DNA from 2 places in the Cytobacillus sp. Bva_UNVM-123 genome. Region 1 is predicted to be linked to the other one. Evidence: riboswitches for the same ligand, from Rfam matches in the RefSeq annotation. Region 1 holds a riboswitch; the other holds the start of a gene.
The links. Region 1 has a riboswitch for lysine ahead of KDN24_RS02875 (amino acid permease). Riboswitches for the same ligand answer to the same signal wherever they lie in the genome.
Positions count from the first base shown of each region.

Region 2: it holds a riboswitch for lysine, as region 1 does, so the genes downstream of both, KDN24_RS18720 (aspartate kinase) here and KDN24_RS02875 (amino acid permease) in region 1, are expected to answer to the same signal.

Region 1 is NZ_CM177772.1:564,905-569,032, forward strand. Features, by position in the region: gene KDN24_RS02870 (NAD-dependent epimerase/dehydratase family protein) at 1-151, shown strand, start outside; gene KDN24_RS02875 (amino acid permease) at 699-2,144, opposite strand; lysine riboswitch at 2,302-2,481, opposite strand; cyclic di-AMP (ydaO/yuaA leader) riboswitch at 2,714-3,009, shown strand; gene kimA (potassium transporter KimA) at 3,239-4,128, shown strand, end outside.
Region 2 is NZ_CM177772.1:3,651,322-3,655,449, reverse strand. Features, by position in the region: gene uvrC (excinuclease ABC subunit UvrC) at 307-2,079, shown strand; lysine riboswitch at 2,179-2,360, shown strand; gene KDN24_RS18720 (aspartate kinase) at 2,474-3,703, shown strand; gene KDN24_RS18715 (YslB family protein) at 3,787-4,128, opposite strand, start outside.

The sequences.
Region 1 (4,128 bases):
TGTTGAACAGCAAACAGATGAGGAAAATCAATCTCCTTTTGGCGTTCCTGCTGATTGGTATATGGATACAGCGAAAGCAGAAGCAGCAGGCTTTCAATTTCAAGATTTGAAAAAGTGGTTCACGAAACTTGTTCAGGAAATTTCAAATTAATTGGACATTATATAAGTTGATTTAGGAACCATTTTCCCCTGTTCTTTCGTAAAAATGCGTATCCGTTTTTTGCTAAACACGAAAGAATCATCTCATACAATACCCATTGAGATCGATTCTTTTGTTGTTATTCAGAGGAAATCACTTTTATTAGGTTGTGCGAGACCGTTTCTATCGTATGATAACTGAGAATCGCCTTTAATAATGTCAACGAAGTCGAATCTTTTGTATGAATCTCTCAAATCGACCTTAATCAAGTGACCGAGGTCGAATCTTTTGTATGAGTCCTGTAAATCGACCTTAACAGTTAGAACGAAGCCGATTCTTTTGTATAAGTTCTGCAAATCGACCTGAATCAGTTAGAACGAGGTCGAATCTTTTATATAAGTCCAGTAAATCGACCTTAATCAGTTTGAAAGAGGTCGATTCTATCGTTGACTTCTGCGAACCGACCTCAATCAAGCCGAACAAGATCGTTTTTCATTAGATTCCCGTGAACCGCCTTCATCCACACTCTTTTGAGAGAATTATTTCCATTGAAAATGATCTAATTCTCAAAATCACATTCTTTCAATGGAATGAGCTTTGTTTTATGTTTGATTTTATAACTAAGCCAAACAATTAAGAACAGTGGTAAGCCGATATAGGCTGCGATAATGCTGTGCCAATCAATTGTTCCATCTGTGAAGGCTTGGAAGTTTTGGCCTAAAATAATAATGATACATAGAATTAATGCGAATAATGGCCCGAATGGGAACCATTTTGCACGATAGGGCAGTTTGTTTAGGTCACCGCCTTGAGCGATATAGGCTCTGCGGAAGCGATAATGACTAATGGCAATACCTAGCCATGTTACAAATCCAGCCATCCCTGAAGCATTTAATAACCAAATATATACTTGACCATCGCCAAAGATCGTCGTTAAAAAGGCAAGGGATCCAACTAATGCTGTAACGATTAGTGCGTTGACAGGTACGCCTCTTTTATCAAGCTTTGCTAAGAATTTCGGTGCGTTTCCATCACGTGCTAAGTCCCAAAGCATTCGGGTTGACGCATACATGCCTGAGTTACCTGCAGATAATACAGCAGTTAAAATAATGGCGTTCATGACGGACGCTGCAAAAGCAAATCCTGCACGTTCGAAAACGAGTGTGAAGGGGCTCACGGAAACAGCTTCACTTAATAGCCGTTCATCTGTATAAGGAATAATCATGCCGATGACAAATATCCCTAAAATGTAAAACAGTAAAATTCGCCAAAATACGGAGTTTATCGCTTTTGGAATTGTTTTTTCAGGATTTTCACTTTCTCCAGCAGCTACCCCGAGTAATTCTGTTCCTTGGAATGAGAAGCCTGCAGCCATAAAGACACCAAGAATGGCAAAGAAGCCTCCATTAAAAGGTGCATCTTCAATAGTGAAGTTCTTAAAGCCAATGGTTTCTCCCCCCATAATGCCAAAAATCATGAAAAATCCAGTAATGATAAAAATAATAACCGTTACAATTTTAATAAGTGCAAACCAAAACTCTGCCTCTCCAAATCCTTTAACAGATAAATAGTTGAAGCCGAACATGAGCAGGAGTGCGAGGCCACTCCAAATAAATGAAGGACTTTCAGGAAACCAAAACTTCATAATTAGCACAACGGCTGCTAGTTCAGCGGCAATAGTAATGGCCCAGTTATACCAATAATTCCAGCCAATCGCAAAGCCAAATCCTGGTTCAACGAATTTCGTTGCATACACTTTGAATGAACCAGCAACTGGCATATATGCGGCCATTTCAGCAAGGCTTGTCATAAGAAAATAGACCATGATTGCTACGGCTGCATAGGCAGCTAAGGCACCTCCTGGTCCAGCTGTATGTACAGCTCCTCCACTTGCTAAAAATATCCCTGTCCCGATCGATCCACCGAGAGAGATCATCATAAGATGACGTGCTTTCAGTGTTCGTTTTAATTGTGTAGGGTTTGATGATGTTGCTGTTTTTGCCAACTTGTACACTCCTTTTGTGTAACACATAATTTATCATTTTGAAGTGAGAGAGCTATTTAGCAATTGTTCTTAAAATGTATCGGAGGCACATTCGTACAAAAAATAAAAACAGCCGTCGAAAAAGATCGACGGCTGTTGAATAGGTCCGTTAAATCCTTCCGAAGATAGCTCTCCACGTGAAAAACGTGACAGTGGTGTTCCTGTTCGAAAACACCCCCAGCAAGGATATACAATGATTTATCCAAGCTTCGGCAGCTTATCCTTTCAAAATCGGAGTCATCAATTTCATTGAATCTCGTCCGCTTTACTCTTATAAGCCGCAGCCTCTACCCCATCGGTGAATGGGAATATTATATTAATATATTGAATTATAGTAAATTATTGGCCAACTTGCAATGGATAAATTTGTCTTATTCGTGCGAAAAAATGTATAAAAAATAGTATTTACAATCCGTAATTACAGGAGTATTATAACTAACAGTTTCATATTTCACATTCAGTGAATGACTGCATGCAACATGTTGCCACAAGTCTTTTGAGTGTAATCACATTCACTGATGGTAGTTTCACTAATTAAATCGCTGAAACCTTTGGTGCGGGGGAACCGAACTTATGGATTATGAATAATCCAAGGGGTGAATCCTATTTAACTTCATTCAGCAATTGCTTCGTGTGGAGAAGGGTGTAAAGTTTTTACTTTACGCTCAGCTGAATAAGGTTTAAGCCTTTGGCAAATGCCTCAGATATGTAAAGATATTCGTAAAAATCTGGGAGGCATAAATACGCTAAGGCAAATTTGATAGGTAGGGCTACTCACAGGTCCGAATCCGACAGCTAACCTCGTAAGCGTTATATGAGAAGGAAGGTGGAACTTGTATGACTTTAAAAAATTAACGTCTACAGGTCTATTTGCTAATGGCTTGAAGGCGTTTTTTTGATCCATGAATTGGGGCTTTTATGTTTTTTAGTTATCTATTTCGCCGATCGTGTCGTTTAAACAAGTGTGAACGCCAAGTTTTTCTAAGTGGAATTGACCTAGGCATTTAAAGTCAAACTAAGTTTTACTACATTATTTTTTAAGAGGGTGAATAGCATTGTTGTCTTCTATCAAACGTTTATTAATCGGACGTCCATTAAAATCAACGGAATTAGGCGAGCAGAAACTTAATAAAAAGAAGGCATTAGCAATACTTTCTTCTGATGCTTTATCCTCTGTAGCCTATGGTCCAGAACAAATTTTGATTGTGCTAGTAACAGTTAGTACAACAGCATTTTGGTATTCTATTCCGATCGCAGTTGGTGTACTCATTTTGTTAACCGCTTTAATTTTATCCTATCGGCAAATTGTTTTTGCTTATCCACACGGCGGCGGAGCTTATATCGTATCGAAAAATAATTTAGGCACTAATGCAGGCTTAATCGCTGGGGGCTCACTTTTAGTAGATTATATTTTAACGGTGGCAGTTAGTGTATCAGCTGGTACAGATGCCATTACATCTGCCTTTCCGATTTTACACGATTATAATGTAGGCATTGCCATTATCTTTGTCTTTATCATTACAATTTTAAATTTAAGAGGAGTTACGGAGTCAGCTTCAATACTAGCTTATCCAGTATATTTATTTGTCATAACATTATTTATTTTAATCGGAGTAGGGCTTTATCGGATTATGACAGGCCAAGTTTCTCCTGAATTGCATACTTCTATCGGAACACCAGTGGCAGGAATAAGCTTATTCATTTTACTAAGAGCATTTGCTTCAGGAAGCTCTGCATTAACAGGAGTAGAAGCTATCTCCAATGCGATTCCGAATTTCAAAAATCCTGCTCCTAATAATGCAGCTAAAACATTAATTGCGATGGGAACTTTGTTATGTATTTTATTTTCTGGAATTGTATTTTTAGCTTATTATTACGGCATTGCGCCAAGTGAAAAAGTAACCGTCGTTTCACAAATCGCAGAGGGCGTATTCGGTAGGAATAC
Region 2 (4,128 bases), 2.1 Mb from region 1:
CTCAGGGGCGACAAGCTTAAGGCGAGCTGGCGAGAAGGCTGTACTTTAGCCTTCTTGACAGATTGACTTAAGACCTCGAGCCCCTAGGCGCTGCAGCTGGATAAATAAATGCTGAGGCGGCTCGCTCAGAAAGGAACGCAGACTAAAATCACCACGTCCTGTGGCAACGTCTGCATGACCCACATCTTGTGGGCCTCAAGCATAAGGCGAGCTGGTTGTGCTTTCCTTTAAAGATGGAATATAGTAAGATTTTAAGCTCGGGCTTAACTAGACAACAAAAGGCTGAGGCACGGAGGTGAACGATTAATGAACGATATAATTAAAAATAAACTTCTTCTTTTGCCGGACCAACCTGGCTGTTATTTAATGAAGGATCGACAAGGAACCATTATTTATGTTGGGAAGGCAAAAATTTTAAAAAATAGGGTTAGGTCTTATTTTACCGGCTCACATGATGGAAAAACATTAAGGCTAGTAAATGAAATTGAAGACTTTGAATATATTGTCACTTCCTCCAATATGGAAGCATTGATTCTTGAAATGAATTTAATTAAAAAGCACGATCCGAAATATAATGTCATGCTGAAGGATGATAAAAGTTACCCGTTTATTAAAATAACAGCTGAAAGACATCCGCGTCTTATTACAACAAGAAAAGTAAAGAAAGATAAAGGAAAATATTTCGGTCCGTATCCAAATGTACAAGCAGCAAATGAAACAAAAAAACTACTAGACCGTATGTACCCATTAAGGAAATGTACAAATTTACCAAGTCGAGCATGTCTATATTATCATTTAGGTCAATGTCTTGGACCTTGTATTCAAGATGTAAGTGAAGATGTATATAAAAAAAATATCGATGAGATCATTCACTTTCTTAATGGTGGATATAAAGATATAAAAAAAGAACTAGTAGAAAAAATGACAGCAGCAGCTGAGGAACTTGATTTTGAAAGAGCAAAAGAATACCGCGATAAAATAGCCCATATAGAAACGACAATGGAAAAACAAAAAATTACGACAACCGACTTTACAGATCGAGATGTGTTCGGGTTTGCGTTTGATAAAGGATGGATGTGTGTTCAAGTTTTCTTTATTAGGCAAGGTAAACTAATTGAACGGGATGTATCTATTTTTCCAATCTATAATGAACCGGATGAGGAAATGCTAACGTTCTTAGGTCAATTCTATACGAAAACAAACCATTTTAAGCCACGCGAAATCCTCGTGCCAAATTCAATAAGTGCTGAAATGGCAGAGGAGCTTTTAAAAGTAAAAGTGTTAAAGCCTCAGCGTGGTCAGAAAAAGGATCTCGTTCAGCTTGCAACGAAAAATGCGAAAATTGCTTTGCAAGAGAAGTTTTCTCTTATTGAACGAGATGAGGAGCGAACGATTAAGGCAGTTGAAAATTTAGGGAAACAGATGGGAATTTATACCCCTCACCGGATTGAAGCTTTCGATAATTCTAATATACAAGGAACAGATCCAGTATCAGCAATGGTTGTCTTTATTGATGGAAAGGCCGAAAGAAAAGAGTACCGGAAGTATAAAATTAAGTCTGTTCAAGGTCCTGATGATTATGATTCAATGAGGGAAGTTGTGCGAAGAAGATATACACGTGTTCTTAAAGAAGATTTGCCACTTGCTGATCTCATTATTATTGATGGCGGAAAGGGACATGTAGAGGCGGTCCGAGATGTGCTTGAAAATGAATTAAATCTCGATATCCCCATTTCTGGACTCGTTAAGGATGAAAAGCACCGCACATCACAGCTATTATATGGAAACCCTTTAGAAATCATTCAGCTTGCCCGGAATAGCCAAGAGTTCTATCTACTACAAAGAATTCAAGATGAGGTTCACCGCTTTGCCATTACTTTCCACCGTGAGCTGCGTGGAAAAAATGCTTTTCAGTCTGTTCTTGATGATATCTCTGGGATTGGTGAAAAGCGGAAAAAACAATTGCTAAAAACTTTTGGCTCCGTCAAGAAAATGAAAGAGGCCACGCTTCAGGAGTTTAGGGATATTGGACTGCCTGAAAGAGTTGCGGATGCATTAATTAAAAAATTGCAAGAATAGTATTGTTGGAAAAATAACAATATGCTATAATTGCTGAAAATTAAATACACTTTAGAGAAATAAAGTGTTGTCCATCCTATTTTGGACTTCCGATCTAAAAGTGAAGGTAGAGGTGCAAACTTCAATAGTAAAAGCTTGGAGAAGAATGAGCTTCAATGAAAAGCTTTGAAAGGGAAAGTTTGCCGAAGTGGGGAAAGTCTCATCACTTTCTTTGCTGGTCTTGCATTTAATAAATGTAGGATTGTCAAGACAAAACACTGTCTTGGAGAGCTATCTCACTGTGTGCGTATTTTTAATACGTTTTTAAGCACAGCAATGAGATAGCCTCATTGCTGTTTTTTTGTTGTACAGGAATCTTTCCTCATTGATAAATCATTTAGAAAGAAGGGAAACTGTGGCATTAATTGTTCAGAAATATGGGGGAACCTCTGTAGGAAATGCAGAAAAAATTCAAAATGTTGCAAAGCGAATTATGGAGGAGAAAGATAAAGGAAATGATGTAATTGTTGTTGTCTCAGCAATGGGAAAATCGACAGATCAACTTGTTGATTTAGCAAAAGGAATTTCTGCAAATCCGAGCAAACGTGAAATGGACATGCTATTAACTACAGGTGAACAAATAACCATTTCCTTATTAGCGATGGCGTTAACTGAAAAAGGCTATCCGGCTGTTTCTCTAACTGGCTGGCAGGCAGGAATCAAGACAGAACCAGTCCACGGTAACGCAAGAATTATTGCTGTTGATACAAACAGAGTAACAAGAGAATTGAATGATGGAAAAATTGTTGTTGTTGCCGGTTTTCAAGGAATTACTGAGGACGGTTCCATCTCCACATTAGGACGCGGCGGCTCTGATACAACAGCCGTTGCTTTAGCAGCAGCCTTAAAAGCTGAGAAATGTGAAATTTATACAGATGTTACTGGCGTATACACGACTGACCCACGATATGTAAAGGATGCTAGAAAACTTTTGGCAGTTTCATATGATGAAATGCTTGAGCTTGCTCATTTAGGTGCAGGAGTTCTTCATCCGAGAGCTGTTGAGTTTGCTAAAAACTATCATATCCAGTTAGAGGTTCGTTCCAGTATAGAAAAAGAGTCTGGAACGATAATTGAGGAGGAAGTAAAGGTGGAACAAAATTTAGTTGTGCGTGGAGTAGCTTTCGAAAGCGATATAACGAGAGTGACTGTTCTAGGCCTGCCTGATTCATTAACAGGCCTTTCGGTTATCTTTTCAGAGCTTGCGAAAAATCAAATTAATGTAGACATTATCATTCAAAGTACTACAGCCGAACAAACAACGAATCTTTCTTTTTCAATCAAAAATGAAGATCTTGATGCAACAGTGAAAGTATTGGAAAACAGCAAGCATAAATTAAACTATGAACAAATTGAAACTGAATCAAAGCTTGCGAAAGTTTCGATTGTTGGTTCGGGAATGGTTTCGAATCCAGGGGTTGCAGCTGAAATGTTCGCCGTATTAGCTGCCCATCATATTTCCGTAAAGATGGTAAGTACTTCCGAAATTAAAGTTTCTACTGTAATTGAACAAGAAAAAATGATTCAGGCAGTTAAATCGCTACATGATGCTTTTGAACTAGCAAAGCTACAAGTGGAAGCGTGACACTTTATCGCTTCCTTATATAGAAATGAAGAAAAGCTTTCAAAAGAAGAATTTTGAAAGCTTTTTATTCGGATAATAGAACATTACTCAGACGTTATCGTATCTTTATTATCCCATTTTACAGTGAACTGCACTTTTCCTTTTTTCTTTTTCGGATGCTCAAAGGCTTCACAAATCACACCTTTTTGATTTTCGATTTGTTGTGCAATAAAGCCTGCTTCTAGCTGAAAGGTGCAATTTTTATTTTGTTCACAACGCTCCTTTATTAAAGGGCTAAATAACTCTAATTCCATTTCATTTTTTGTTTGTTTATTTAAGGTAAGACTTCCCCAAGATGCTTGCTGAAAAAAATCAATTGTCATTTCTATCGTATCTTGAGGAAATTTACGGGCAAGTTTTTTTCCAGCCCAATATAAAATCTCAGG